Regions from separate parts of the Marinomonas sp. TI.3.20 genome, predicted to be linked through region 1. Evidence: predicted binding sites of a transcription regulator. Region 1 holds the regulator's gene; each other region holds the start of a gene.

What was found. The regulator FliA, encoded in region 1, starts transcription of late flagellar genes. The targets are predictions, from matches to a motif close to CTAAAGTTNNNNNNNNNNCNGCCGATA.
Region 2: a site for FliA is predicted at 3,376-3,402, ahead of V6259_RS05285 (flagellin N-terminal helical domain-containing protein). Genes of this name have one in related genera too.
Region 3: a site for FliA is predicted at 3,674-3,700, ahead of flgM (flagellar biosynthesis anti-sigma factor FlgM). Genes of this name have one in related genera too.

What each region holds. Positions count from the first base shown of each region.
Region 1 covers NZ_JBAKAS010000014.1:77,816-82,997, forward strand. Annotated here, with positions in the region: gene V6259_RS14140 (chemotaxis protein CheA) at 1-250, opposite strand, end outside; gene V6259_RS14145 (protein phosphatase CheZ) at 262-1,050, opposite strand; gene V6259_RS14150 (chemotaxis response regulator CheY) at 1,060-1,440, opposite strand; gene V6259_RS14155 (RNA polymerase sigma factor FliA) at 1,496-2,233, opposite strand; gene flhF (flagellar biosynthesis protein FlhF) at 2,332-3,633, opposite strand; gene flhA (flagellar biosynthesis protein FlhA) at 3,733-5,182, opposite strand, start outside.
Region 2 covers NZ_JBAKAS010000003.1:232,907-238,088, forward strand. Annotated here, with positions in the region: gene fliD (flagellar filament capping protein FliD) at 1-639, opposite strand, end outside; gene V6259_RS05275 (flagellar protein FlaG) at 683-1,102, opposite strand; gene V6259_RS05280 (flagellin N-terminal helical domain-containing protein) at 1,167-2,048, opposite strand; gene V6259_RS05285 (flagellin N-terminal helical domain-containing protein) at 2,404-3,291, opposite strand; gene V6259_RS05290 (HD-GYP domain-containing protein) at 3,498-5,054, opposite strand; gene flgL (flagellar hook-associated protein FlgL) at 5,080-5,182, opposite strand, start outside.
Region 3 covers NZ_JBAKAS010000003.1:250,867-256,048, reverse strand. Annotated here, with positions in the region: gene V6259_RS05395 (anthranilate synthase component II) at 1-282, shown strand, start outside; gene trpD (anthranilate phosphoribosyltransferase) at 292-1,326, shown strand; gene trpC (indole-3-glycerol phosphate synthase TrpC) at 1,350-2,162, shown strand; gene V6259_RS05380 (OsmC family protein) at 2,184-2,591, shown strand; tRNA gene V6259_RS05375 (tRNA-Arg) at 2,649-2,724, opposite strand; gene V6259_RS05370 (flagella synthesis protein FlgN) at 2,805-3,284, opposite strand; gene flgM (flagellar biosynthesis anti-sigma factor FlgM) at 3,319-3,636, opposite strand; gene flgA (flagellar basal body P-ring formation chaperone FlgA) at 3,740-4,432, opposite strand; gene V6259_RS05355 (chemotaxis protein CheV) at 4,561-5,182, shown strand, end outside.

The DNA of each region.
Region 1 (5,182 bases):
TTTGACGCTGACCATTACGCAAGATATCAAAAACACTTTCAGCATAATGACAGCAATCAACTAACGGTGTGAGTTGAAGGAAACCTGCACCGCCTTTAACTGTATGAAATCCACGAAAAATTGCATTAAGCAATTGTTTATCATCTGGATTTTGCTCTAGATCCACTAATTGTTCGGAAAGCTGTTCAAGAATTTCTCCAGCTTCTACCAAAAAATCTTGCAGAATTTCCTCATCGACTTCGAAACTCATCCCCAGCTCCTTTAGAAACCAAGACTTGATAGCAAGTCGTCTACTTCGTCTTGGCTATTTAGTACTTCAGGGTTATTTTGTTTATTAATAGCCGGTCCATGCCCACGAGTGTCATCGTGTTCAGGCACATTCTCTTCGTATTCAATTCCGGAGATACTATCAACGCGTCCCGCAACAGCAACGAGATGTACAAGGCGTTCTTCTACATCTCGAATTAGATCATTTACTCGAGCAATAACCTGACCGGTTAAGTCTTGGTAACCTTGCTCAAGAAGAATGGTGTTGAGGTTGGAATGCAAAGCTGTGGCACTGTTCTCGGTATACTGTAGAAAGGTATCAATACGCTTATATAACTCACGAAACTCCTGAGGAGTTAGATCTCTTTGGATTAAGCGATTCCAATCTTTTCGCAAGTCTTTTGCCTGGATTTTTAACTCATTGGCAACTGGCAGACTATTGTCTACCATGTCCATGGTTTTGTTTGCAGCAGAATTCGTTAGTTCGATGACATAATTTAAACGATCAGAAGCGTCAGTGATTTTGGTTCCAGAATCACCCACGCTTCCCTCTACCGCTAAATCAACCGAATCAACTTGAAAGTCTCGAATGGCATCATGGAGGCTACGAGTTAATGTTCCTACCTCTTTATAAAAACTTTTATGTCGGGCGTCACTTAACTCCTGTATTACACTGATAGCACCGCTAAAATTGCCTGCTTCAAGATAATTTAAAAGATCTACAGCGCCGTCTTTTACTAAGCTTTCAAAATCGCCTAGGCCAGCCTCCAATTTCTTTGACATTTAAAGTCCTTATTTCGCTGCATCTATTCTTTCGAATATTTTCTCAATTTTTTCTTTGAGGGCTACGGCTGTAAAAGGTTTAACAACGTAACCATTTACACCAGCTTGTGCAGCCGCAATAATTTGATCTCGTTTTGCTTCTGCCGTCACCATAAGAACCGGAATAGTTTTTAACTTTTCATCCGCTCTTACTGCTCGAAGCAACTCAATTCCTGTCATTCCAGGCATATTCCAATCTGTCACCAGAAAGTCAATTGAACCTGCTTGAAGAATCGGTAACGCGGTTGTTCCATCGTCCGCTTCAACCGTATTCGTAAATCCCAAATCCCGTAATAGGTTTTTGATGATACGTCTCATTGTCGAGAAATCATCCACAATCAGGATTTTCATGTTTTTATCCAATGCATCCTCCACAACCTAAAGGTAATATTTCACAGCTCATAATTTAGTCCTGCCAGTCACTTAATCTAGCTCTTAACCGCATCGCAGCTTGGCTGTGTATTTGACTGACTCTTGATTCACTAACACCTAAAACAGCGCCAATTTCTTTTAAATTCAATTCATCGTTATAATAAAGAGACAATACTAATTTCTCTCTTTCCGGCAACAAATCAATTTCTTGTGCTAACTGACCTTGAAAACCGCTTTCTTCAGTCATCGCGTATGGCGTACTCTCTATATTCGACGGCACGCTGTCTAATACACCATTATCACTTTCAATTATTTCTTCATAGCTAAACAACTGCGTTGCCATTGAGGCATGTATCATTTCATGGTATTCGCCAATGCTAATATCCATGTGAGCCGCTATTTCCATATCGGTCACATCACGACCAGCTTTAGCTTCTAATTCTTGTATAGCAGAAGAAACAGCACGACCATTGCGCCTTACTGAACGAGGAGCCCAATCCGTTTTACGAATTTCATCCATAATTGAACCACGAATACGGATACCAGCGTAAGTCTCAAAGCTCGCTCCTTTCGTCGATTCAAATCGTTTATAGGCTTCTATAAGACCCATCATTCCCGCTTGCGTCAAATCGTTCACATCTACGCTATTGGGTAAACGCGCCAATAAGTGATAGGCAATCTTTTTCACCAAATAACCGTATTGTTCAACAATGGCGTCAACTGACAATGTCGCTTTTTTTGCGTATGTGTGATATCCGTTTTTGGTCTGCATAAGTTGTAGCGTAAGCAACCTTTAACTATTTGAATCTAAACATATAAGAACTGTACTACATACTTCGCCTCAGCGCTTAATGTAATAACATCATTTTACTAACTACCGTATTTTAGTGCGCCATAAAGCTGACTGTAATGCTCTGACGTGTAGACCGCTCGACTAATTAAGTTATGTGCTCTTGCTGGTTCGATATCATCGGGAATTCGCTGTCCATCTGCAATGTAAACAACAGGCAGCCCTTCTTCAATAATGACACTAATGGCTTCTCCCAGCGACGCCGATTCATCCAGCTTACTTAATACACAACCGTCTAATTGAACCTGAGAGTAAACATCGATCACGGCTTTCAACACTTGTCTTTGGCTTGTACAAGGCAATACGAGCAATTTTTTTAAACCTGCACGAGCACGTTTCATCATTAACAATTGGCGCTCTAAATTAGAATCCCTCGGATTCATACCAGCAGTATCAACCAGTACTAGGGAATAATCAGAATACTTCGCAAGCACTTCATTTAAATCAGAATATTCGTTCACTACTTCAACGGGAACATTCAATATTCGCCCAAATGTACGCAGTTGCTCATGGGCGGCAATTCGATAAGTATCTGTTGTTACCAGAACAACACTACCTGGACCATATTTCAATACATGCTGTGCAGCAATTTTGCCGATAGAAGTCGTTTTTCCAACGCCCGTTGGCCCCATGAAAGCGATACAACCATGCAGCTCCGCGGCATTAGATCTTACCGGTATATAATCTGCTAAATGCGCTAATAATCTATTCCAGTCATCCTCGCGACCTTTTAAATCAATATCATCTAAAAGACGTGATATCACGGTTTCAGAAAGCCCTAATCGTTTTAACTTTTCCCGCGCTTCCGTTTCAACCGGATTAGTTTTAATTTTGGTTTTTGAATTCGCTAACGTTTGTTTCTCTAACATCTGACGAACATGCTGCAATTCAAGTTCCATTTCATGAATTTGGCGAGTATTTGCGCTATTTTTTACCGACAATGCCTCTTCAACTGCAGGATCTTCTTGATCACCTTGCAGCGGTGGCATTTCGAAAGAAGTTTCTTTAGAAGCAAAGTCGGAAGAATTTGATTTAGGAGGAGTGTGCTGCTTTGCTCTTTCAATTCGCTCAAAATAATCCGCACTTGGATTTTGATTAGAATCGGTTCGCTGAGTTGGAGTCGAGCGAGGAGAAGGCGCTGACACTTTCTTTTCAACCAGACTAGAAGGCATAGAACCATCATAATCCAATGCTGCAACGATCTCTATTTCACCCGTTGCTAAGCGTTGATTCGACAAAATGACCGCGTCAGGGCCCACAGCATCACGGACTTTCCGTATAGCTTGACGCATGTCGGGTGCTCGAAACCGCCTAATTTGCATGAATACTACAATCCTTCTAGTTTATTTTTCTTACAAATCCATAGCTTACCCGAAAGATTTTGATAAATATAGAGAGTTAATCATTACAATCAATACGGATTATTGACCTATCACACCGACCACTGTAATTCTCTTATGATCAGGCACTTCTTGATAGGACAGAACCGACATATTTACCATTCCGTATCGCATAAAACGCGCCAACATAGGGCGTATAGGCGCAGAAACAATCAAAATTGGTGTATTCCCCATGGCTTCTTGCTGCTCTGCCGACTCTTTAAGTGAACTTTGCAACTGCTCAGCCATTTTGGGTTCTAGAATTAATGCTTCTTCGTTTTTGATACCAGACTGCTGACTCTGCTGCACCGTCTGCATGAGCATTTTTTCTAACTGCGGGTCGAGCGTAAGAACAGGAATCTCTTCGACACCATCCGCTAGCGTTTGAATAATCATCCGCGAAAGTGCGGTTCGAACAGCTGCCGTCAACACCATAGGATCCTGACTTTTAGGCTGAACCCCCATTATTGCCTCAGCAATCGTACGCATGTCGCGTAACGGAACACCTTCGATCAATAAGTTTTGCAAGACTTTCAACAGCACACTCAACTGTATCGTATTGGGCACCAGCTCTTCTGCTAACTTAGGATTGTATTGTTTAAGCAAACTTAGAAGCTGCTGCACTTCATCATGACCAATTAATTCATAGGCATGCTTATGCATAATCTGATTCAGGTGGGTAGCAACAACCGTACTCACATCCACTACGGTATAACCATAGGTCTGTGCTTGATCTCGTTTTTTAGGGTCAATCCATACCGCATCTAAGCCAAACGAGGGGTCTTTTCCGGCAATCCCATCAACAACACCAAAGACTTGACCAGGATCGATGGCTAACTCCTTGTCTGGGTGCACTTCTGCCTCAGCCAGACTCACCCCCATTAACGTCACTCGATATGCATTAGGCATTAGATCTAAGTTATCGCGAATATGAACACTAGGCACAAGAAAACCAAGATCTTGGGAAAGCTTACGCCTCACGCCTTTGATACGAGCAAGCAGCTCTCCTCCTTGAGATTTATCAACCAAGGGAATCAAACGATAACCTACTTCCAAACCTAACATATCTACGGGTGCGACATCATCCCAGCTTAAATCCTTAGATTCTGAAGAAGGCGCCGTATCTGTTGACGAAAGTTTGGTAGAACTTTTCACACCCAAAAGTGCTTTTTGCTTCTTACGATATTCGAGGTAATAGGCAAAACCACCCAACCCAAAAGCTAAAGATAAGAAAGAAAAATGTGGCATCCCAGGCACGATACCCATAACGGTGAGTACTGCCGCTGCCACATAAAGCGCTTTTGGAGAACCAAACATCTGGGTGACAATTTGAGTCCCCATATCGCCAGATTCGTTGACTCGCGTCACCATAATGGCCGCGGCTGTCGACAACATAAGAGAAGGTAGCTGCGCCACCAAACCATCACCAATGGTCAATAGGGAATAACGCTGAATGGCCTCAGAGAAAGAAAGATCATGCTGCGCCATACCA
Region 2 (5,182 bases), on a different contig from region 1:
TAACGTATCTGAGATTGGTAATTTAGCGAGAGGGTCTGGAGTATTCGAGATTTTTAAAGAGTTTCCATCCCCTTCTTTCGTTGAAGTAATGGTAAAAAACAAACTTCCTTTGCCATTATCAACCAAGTTTGCCGACACTCCAAAATTATTTTCGGAACTGTTAATTTGTTTTCTTAGTTGAGATAACGTTGTACCAGGAGGCACATTAATCGTAAAAGAGTCATCTCCTGCACTCAATTTTAGCTTTCCACCGCGCGCAGTTATTACCTCGTCGCTTGAGCTAAATAATCCTGGTGCGGATAAAATACGACTACCTTTTGCGGTTTGATTCACTGCAATTTCATAGGAGCCATTTGAAGAGTTACGATCCGCAGTGACATCAAGAGATTTTTTATCATCAGGTTGATCGATCAAAGCATTGCGTCCAGAAAAGAGCTTGCTGTCGTTAAGTTTTTCCACAGAAGATTTAAAAGTGTCGATTGCTGATCCAACAGATCCTAAAGCAGATAGCTTAGAATCATAACCATGAATTTTATCTTGATACAGCTTAACTTTGCTATCTCGCTGAGCGCTCACCATTTTTTTTACGAGTGAATCTAAATCAATCCCAGATCCAACACCCAATGAGCCAACCGGCATAACTACTCTCCTGATATTTCAAATCATTACTTAAACCGACAAATCAAACCTTACTGTTTACCAAGGTACCCTTAAAATCACTTAACTGATTCATAATATCATCGATTCGGTCAGACATTTTTAAAAAATCTTCTGTCGGGATTTGGCGGACAACATCTCCGGTTGATTGATCGACAACCTTAACAATATTTTTCTTGCCATCTTCCGTTGTTTCAAACGACAAATGAACATTTAATTGAGCCATTTTTTTATTCATTTCTTCAACATGGCTAGGTTCAATTTTGACAGACCCTTTTTGACCTTGAGAAGTATTACTATCCATCTTATTGGTATCGGATAAAGTTTGGATAACTTTAGATTCGGTTTGCTGACGAGTACGGAAGTTATCTGATGTTCGTTGTTCTTGCCTAATAGGCACACTATTAAAAGCTTGTTTAGAAATATCACTAGAACTAATTGACATACTTCAAGTCTCCTATAAACATACAAAGCTGAGGCATCACCTCAGCTTCGTATCTATGCCAAAACTATTTCAGTAAAGACAGCGCTGTTTGAGGGCGCTGATTCGCTTGTGACAAAATAGATGAACTAGCTTGTTGCAAGATCTGTGCACTTGTTAATGAAGCCGTTTCTTTAGCGAAATCTGCATCTTTTACTCGTGAACGAGCGGCTGATACATTTTCCGTAATGTTGCTCAAGTTATTGATTGTTGAACCAAAACGGTTTTGGATCGCACCCAATTCAGCACGCTTACTATCAACTGCTGAAATCATGCTATCCAGAACACCGATCATGCTTTGAGCATTCGCCATTGAGGTAACAGATGCAGTAGATACGCTTACCTGAGAGGTTGCTTGGCTAGACAAACCAGACATTGTAAAACCATTGTTACCAGCGAAATCAATAGAACCTGTTGCGCCGGCTGTTTTCATGTTGAAGCTGATTGTTTGGTTAGCATCCGCCCCTACTTGGAATACACCATCGTAAGTACCATCCAACAAGTTACGACCACCGAAAGTAGTGTCTGACGCTACACGGTTGATTTCTTTAGACAATTGAGACATCTCTTGCTGCAAAGCAGAACGATCTTTATCTGTATTAGAACCGTTTGCAGACTGCAAAGACAAAGTACGCATACGCTGTAGCATATTTGTTGTTTCGTCCAATGCACCTTCCGCAGTTTGTGACAAAGAAATACCATCGTTCGCGTTACGAACCGATTGATTCAAGCCATTAACCTGAGAAGTCAAACGATCCGAGATTTGCAAACCTGCAGCATCATCGGCAGCACTGTTAATGCGCTGACCAGAAGACAAACGCTGGTAAGCCGTGTCTAACGTTTTTCCTGAGTTCATCAATTGACGCTGAGCGTTAAGTGATGAGGTATTCGTATTTACGTAAAGAGCCATATATAGCCTCCAAAGGTTTCAGCAATTCCTGCAAAAAAGCAGTACTCGTCCTTCATATCGACGAACATCTGAAAGTCTTTAGTATTTTATGGCAAATATTTACCTTAAGCTGGCAATAAGCTGCCAGAAAAAAGGATTAAAATCACCTAAAACATTGAAAAGCATGAACTTTATTTTATTTTTTAATGTTTTATTATTGTGTAATCTTATGAATTTTAGGTATAAAAAAACCAGACGATAGATACCTCATCTGGCTTAAGGCCGCCTCTAGGAGCGAGAAGTGGCTAAGTTTCAAAATAACATTCGAAACAAATAAATAGAGCAACACAGAACATGCCGCTCTAATTGTATTTAATTAGTTACCCAACAGTGATAAAGCCGCTTGAGGACGTTTATTCGCTTGAGCAAGAATACTACTGCTGGCTTGCTGAAGAATTTGGGCACTGGTTAGTGATGCTGTTTCTTTTGCAAAGTCTGCATCTTTGACTCGAGAACGAGCTGCTGACACGTTTTCTGTTATATTACTCAAGTTATTAATTGTAGAGCTAAAACGGTTCTGCACCGCACCTAACTCAGCACGCTTAGAATCTACCGCTGCAATCATAGTATCCAACACTGAGATCATACTCTGAGCATTGTTTACACTTGAGACAGATGCGGTTGAAACAGATACTTGAGCTGTTGATGCATTTGCAGACAAGCCCGACATAGTAAAGCCGTTATTAGTCGAGAAATCGATAGAGTTGGCTTTACCACCAGACTCCATAGTAAAACTAATTGTTTGATTGGCATCGGCACCCACTTGGAAGACACCTTGATAAGTACCATCCAGTAAATTACGACCACCAAACGTAGTAGTATCCGCTACACGGTTTATCTCTTTAGATAACTGAGACATCTCTTGTTGAAGAGCTGAACGATCTTTATCTGAGTTAGATCCGTTTGCAGATTGAATAGATAAAGTACGCATACGCTGTAACATGTTGGTTGTTTCATCCAACGCACCTTCTGCTGTTTGCGCGAGAGAAATACCATCGTTTGCATTTCGTACAGACTGGTTTAAGCCATTAACTTGTGATGTCAAACGATCACTGATTTGTAAACCTGCTGCGTCATCCGCCGCACTATTGATACGGTGACCAGATGACAAACGCTGATAAGCTGTGTCTAATGTTTTACCAGATTGCATCAACTGACGTTGAGCATTCAAAGAAGATACATTTGTGTTTACGTATAAAGCCATTTTTTCTCTCCTAAAGCATAAAAATTTGGAAAACAACCATTTGATTTAATTAGTTATTTGGTTGCTTTGCCTCTATGATTAATTTATCGGCACAGCCTCTCACAGCTTTAATTTTTTTTGGAATTATTTTGATTTTTTACAACAACAAGAAAGGCAGCAAAGAAAGATAGAAGAAGAATAAAAAAACGATAGAGAAAAATTCTTTATTAAACAAGGTGATTGATAAATTGTAACCCAAACTCTTGGGCATCGACCTCTTTTTCAACAACAACACTCACACTCGCTTTAGAAACATCAATATCTGTAGATGCAATAAAAGCTTTGTTATTTAGACTGTATACTTGACGTATTAATGCAGGCTGAAAGTCGCCATTAAGCGTCAAAACGAAACCAACCCGCCCATTAGATAAAGCGACGCAGGAACCAACAGGAATCTTGCCAAGACTTTTCAAGAAAACGGCCAGTAAATTTTTATCAAACGCCAAACCTGCCTCATATATGAGCTGACGCCTCGCTTTAATAGGACCCATGGATCCTTTATGCACCTGTTCAGAGGTCATTGCATCATAAGCATCTATAATAGCTGCAACCTTACCATAGGTCGAAATTTCATCACCCTGTTTACCTTTAGGATAACCAGCGCCATCCACTCGTTCATGGTGATCTAACAACATATGATAAATAACTTTAGGAATATCATTCGAACGCCTAATTATTTGCTCACCCAATTGGATATGCTTACGAAATAAATCAAATTCGCCAGATGTCATTTTTGATGTTTTATTAATAAGGGGGGTAGGCAGACGAAAGCGACCTAAATCAAATATCAAAGCACCTAGTGCAATCACTACTATATAAGAATCAGATAATTTCATAGCTTTGGCAAAATGCAAACCAAGAACAGCCATTCCCATCGAATGCTGCTCTAAATAAGAAGAAGCGTCCTTAATATGCCGAATAGCCATCAAGGCGTGAGGATTTCTTGTATAGGATTCAACAAGGAGAGTACAGAACCTTGTTAATCCTACGATATCAAGCGCATCTCCTTGCTTAAAACGCACAACTTGCTCAAGCAGTAACAAATGCCCTTCTTCAAATAACCTAAGAGCGGTTAATACTTCATCATTAAATGAGACCGGCTCCTTATTTATATCTAATATAGGTTTATTCTTAACGACTCCCTTGGCAGAAACAGAGTGCGCAAGAGATTGCCTCTCTATATTTTCAGATGACGAATTAGCGGGTGCTTTTTCTATATTCCCAAGCTCAAATTGTTCCATCCTCGCTTTATAAGACAAAATATAGTCTCGAGTATTGTCGTTTAACTCTTGTCTAAAATATTGAAATAAATTTTGCCCACTAATCGACTTTTCTCGCCACTCCTTGGAAGTAAGCCCTTTGTGCAATGCCTTTAAGCTGCGAACAGGCTTGCCAGCGGCAATAGAAAAACACAACAAAAGAAAGCGTTCTTGAGCATCGTACAAACGTTCATGCCGAGTATTTAATAGTTGATCATCATTGAAATAAGGATCGAATGGAAGCATTTCACTTTCAAGGACGGTACGCACTTCATCAAGCGCTAGCTGACGTAAGGCGATACCAACAATACGTTCTTTTCTACCGTAATTACGAATAAGTTTTTTAGCACGTGGGTGATCAATAACGGCGTCTTTTATCTTGAAGCTTTCGAGTATTTCATCTATATCAAAATACCCTGAGCTAATATTAACGCCAAAACATGATTCTATTTGAAATGATGACATTTCTGATCACCTTGAGAGTTCAGCATTAGATTTTATTAAACAAAGATAAATTACTAACCCGAGTAAAAAGTTTTTGCGAAGACGTTAACGCCGTCTCTGCCATTGAAAGCTTAGTGGCCGCTGACCCC
Region 3 (5,182 bases), on a different contig from region 1:
ATGCATGGAAAAACCTCTCTTATTTATCATAATGAGACGTCTGTGTTTCAAGGGGTGCCAAACCCTCATCGAGCGACTCGTTATCATTCTCTCGTTGTTGCTGAAGCGACATTGCCGGATTGTTTTGAAGTGACAGCTTGGACAAAGAGCCAAGATGGTAAACGAGATGAAATTATGGGGATGCGACATAGGTCCTTACCCATAGAAGGGGTGCAATTTCACCCCGAATCTATTTTAACTGAGGCGGGACATGCCTTGTTAGCAAATTTTTTGACGCGATAGGAGAAAAGGGTGGATATCCAACAAGCAATTGCGGCTGTAGCAGATCGCCAAGATTTGACAAGTGATCAAATGCGCCTTGTGATGAGCGATATAATGACGGGAAAAGCCACTCCTGCTCAAATTGGCGGTTTTTTAATTGGCCTAAGAATGAAAGGCGAAACCGTAGATGAAATCACAGCAGCAGCGCAGGTAATGCGTGAATTATCTATGAAAGTAGAATTGTCATTAGATCATGTGGTTGACACTTGTGGTACAGGAGGCGATGGCGGTAACTTATTTAATGTCTCAACAGCGGCGGCGTTTGTCGTTGCCGCAGCTGGCGGTAAAGTGGCTAAGCACGGTGGTCGTTCAGTATCGTCAAAGTCAGGAAGTGCAGATGTATTGGAAGAAGCTGGTATTTTTCTTGATCTAAGCGCTGAGCAAGTTTGTCGTTGTGTCGAAGAAATTGGCTTAGGTTTTATGTTTGCGCCTCATCATCACTCGGCAATGAAGTACGCTGTGGGGCCTCGAAAAGAGATGGCAACACGGACTATTTTCAATTTGCTTGGTCCGTTAACCAATCCTGCAAATGCAAAAAGCCAAGTGATGGGCGTGTTTTCAAAAGAATGGGTTCGTCCTATTGCTGAGGTTCTTAAAGCCTTAGGCAGTGAGCACGTTATGGTTGTGCATTCTAAAGACGGCTTGGATGAAATTAGTATCGGTGCACTGACCTATGTTGCTGAGTTGAAGAACGGTGAAATTACAGAATATACCGTCTCTCCAGAAGATTTTGGTATTCCTCTTCAGTCACTTGAGTTGATTCAAGCGAAGGATGCGACCGATAGCCTAGCGCTGGTTAAAAAGGCGCTTGAGGGGAAAGGGGTTGATAATCCAGCTCGTGATATTGTTGCTCTGAATGCCGGTGCGGCCATTTATGTTTGCGGAATTGCAGGCACTCTAAAACAGGGTGTGGAAATGGCAGAAGATATGATTGGCAGTGGGTTGGCGAAAGTGAAGCTTTCTGAATTAGCGAGCTTCACTCGTTACTATAAAAACGCTGAGTAAGCAAAGCGAAGGACATCGTTGTTATGCAAGTAGAAATTCCAACAATTTTAAAAAAAATCGTAGCGCGAAAATTTGAAGAAATAGAAGAACGCAAAACGAAGAATTCTTACGCGAATTTAGAAGTTGCCGTTACTGTGGCGAATGTACACAACGCGCCAAGAGGTTTTGCTCAAGCTTTACGAAATAAAATTGCTCTGGGAAAGTCTGGAGTGATTGCTGAAGTCAAAAAAGCCTCGCCTAGTAAGGGGGTTTTACGCGAAAGTTTTTCGCCTGCTCAGATAGCTAAATCTTACGAGCAACATGGTGCAGCTTGTTTATCGGTATTGACGGATCAAGATTTTTTTATGGGTCATGAAGACTATTTAGTCGAAGCTCGTAATGCGTGCAAGTTACCTGTCATTCGCAAGGATTTTATGGTTGATGAATATCAAATTATGGAAGCTCGAGCTATTGGGGCTGATTGCATACTGCTAATAGCGGCTTGTTTAGATGGCCTGCAGCTGAGAAAATTTGATGCTCTAGCGCGTGATCTAGGAATGGATGTACTGGTAGAAGTTCATAATAAAGCAGAGCTAGACCTTGCTTTAGAAAATACCGACACAGAGCTATTAGGGATTAATAATCGAGATTTACATACGTTCGATTTAAGTTTAGATCATACCTTCGAGTTAATGAAAGGTGTCCCTGATAATCGTCTTATTGTGACCGAAAGTGGTATACATTCTCGTGATGATGTTGCTCTTATGCGTCAAAACAATATAAATGCCTTTCTTGTTGGGGAAGCTTTTATGAAAGCGCAGAACCCTGGTGAGAAATTAGCTGAGCTTTTTGACTAAAAGTCTAGAGAGGATTGAATCATGAAAACAGATGTAACGTGGCAAGAGGATGTTCATTTCACTGCTGAAACGGGATCAGGTTTCAAAATTGAAATTGATGGTAATCAGCGTGTTGGCTCACGGCCTATGGAATTGCTCTTAGCTGGCTTAGGCGGTTGTGCTTCTTATGATGTGGTTAATATTCTGAAGAAGTCTCGTCAAGACGTTGTGTCTTGTGTGGCTAAAATTGATGCGGATCGTGCTGATGCTGTTCCGGCTGTGTTTACTGAAATTCGAATTCATTTTGTAGTAACAGGGCGCGGTTTAAAAGATAAGGTTGTCGAACGTGCTGTTAAACTGTCAGCAGAAGAGTATTGCTCTGCCTCGTTGATGCTTGAGCGAGGTGGCGTAAATATTGTTCACAGTTTCGAAGTGATAGAAGTGGAATGATTTTTTGCGTAACACTAGAAAAGAGCCATTAGGCTCTTTTTTTTGCGCTGTAAAAAGTGGTGTCCCCTGCGAGATTCGAACTCACGTCTAAGACTTAGGAGGTCCTTGTTCTATCCGGCTGAACTAAGGGGACAATTAATAGGAGAGTTTATACCTGATTTCGTCGATCAACTCAAATTTTGAATGTTGAAATAATTGATTTATATGAGGATTTTAAGCTCTTCCTAATGTGTGTTTGCTGCTTATCGGGCGTGTGGCGCCTCTGGCTGTATAGACTTTGCTTTTATCATTGTGCCCTTGTAATAACTCAAAAAGATGCTTGTTGCGTTTTTGAAGTGTACTAAGAATATGGGCGTTAGTAGTGTTTTTTGTTTTACAGACGGTTAGGAGGGCTTCGCATTCTGTCATTAGTTGGCGGGTTTCATCCATTGAGCTGTCTTGTTCTAAAAGCCACGCTTTGAAAGCGTCTTCGGATGGTTTTTTAGGGTCAACAATATTGAATTTAATGAGTAAGTTAACTCTTCGCTCATTAAGGAGGTTCATTTCATCAAGAAGCGTGCTTTTTTGGGAAGCGATATTGATGATGTTTTCACTATTCAATTCACCAAGTGCGATTCTTTCACTATCAAGAAGGGATGAAAGTTGGCAAAGTATTTCTTTGCTTCTTGAAAATACTGGCGCAATGGGGAGCATAGGGCAAACCAATTAAGATGGTGAGTATCTCAGTCTAGAATAATGAATCTATAGAAGCCATATTGTTGGCCAGTTTTTGCGAGTCAATTTTGTAGTTGCCTGATGCAATAGCTTGTTTGATTTGGTCAACTTTCTTCTGATCAATATCAGATAAACCATTGATTTTAGACTCGTGATTTTGCAATGTTTGGGCGGCTCCACTTAGCTTAACGGTATCTTCAGCCATAGTGCCACCGCTGTTAGACTGATTATTGCCTACAGCATCATTTGGTGTGTTGGTTTCTTCTTTGAGAGCGCGGCTATTTTTAGCTACGTTGCTCTGATTTAAGATCCCTGTGAAGTTTATTGCCATTGGGTTATTCCGCCTCGAATGTTTTGCCTACTTTCATTAACGGCTTCTTCTACGAGAACTTTAGTAGAAAAATCGATATTTATATACTGCCACCTAGTATTATTCAGTAGTTTACAAGAACCTCACTGTCCGTTACAACTTTGGCGTAGATAATTCGACCAGAACTGGTATTTTTTACTCGTATTTGTTGTCCTTTGACGCCATCTTCTAATGCTTTGCCATTCATTTTTACAATGATGTTACCTGTTCTTGCTGTGATTAAGATTTGGTTTCCTTTTTTTACTAAAGTAGGTTGCTTGGTGAGGTTATCAGTGAGGAATGTATTGATGCGTAGATTGCGTGAGGCAACGAGTCCATATGGCGGATTTTTTTTTGTGAATACCTGGCCTCTCAAGCTTGTGATATCAACTTGACCAATTCCAGTGTTATTTTGGTTGATAGTCTGTCCTCTATTTATAGGAGAAACTACTTTTATCGCAGAAATTAGTATGGACTGCGTAACAGGGACAAAAGATTTCCACTCAGGTGATGTGCAGCTTATTGCGTAGGTTGTACGTTTAGTTGCATTAGGTCTTTGGTTTTCAATGCTGATTGCTGGGTTTTGGCAGGTTGGTAAATAGCTTAAAGCTGCTTGGTTATTTAGTGAGATTTCAATGTCTGCTGCGGGATAAATGTCGGAGAGTCTCGGAATTTCAACACGGTCAATGTAGTTATGAATTTGCTCCGTAATTGAAGAGGCGTAGCTATAACTAGCTTGAAGGCAAGCAAAGGCTATTAGTAGCCTTATTAAGGTCATGGTTCACTCTCTCTAATGGTTAAGTTATTAGTAAAATAGCAAAAATCACTTTATCATGAGCTTTATATTTTAATATTACTGAGTCTGACTTAATACTCAATTTACATATACCTCTTTAGGAGATATTTATGGCTAGTGTTCTCGATAGCGTTAATCAGCGTACCCAGTTAGTTGGGGAGAACCGCCTGGAGTTACTGCTTTTTCGCTTAAATGGTAAGCAGATATATGGGATCAACGTTTTTAAAGTAAAGGAAGTGTTGCAGTGCCCTAAACTGACAACAATACCGCGAAGTAGTCCGGTTGTGCGTGGTGTTGCTCATATTCGTGGCGGTACCATCCCCATTTTAGATCTTGGCTTGGCGACGGGGGCAACGCCAATGGAAAATATCTCTCAGTGTTTTGTGATTATCACAGAATACAATCGCCGAGTGCAGGGCTTTTTGGTTCGTGGTGTTGAGCGAATTGTCAATATGAATTGGAGTGATATTCAGCCACCGCCAAGAGGGCTTTTAAATGACAATTATTTAACCGCTGTTTGTCAGGTTGATAAAGAGATGGTTGAAATTATTGATGTAGAGCAAATTCTTTCTGAAGTTGCTCCGATGCGTCAGGATATTTCAGATGGTATTGTCAGTGAAGGTGTACATCATAATGCCAAGAAACATCACATTCTTATTGTGGATGATTCATCGGTTGCGCGTAAGCAAATTAAACGTTGCATGGAGCAAGTGGGTTTTGCTACCACGGTGT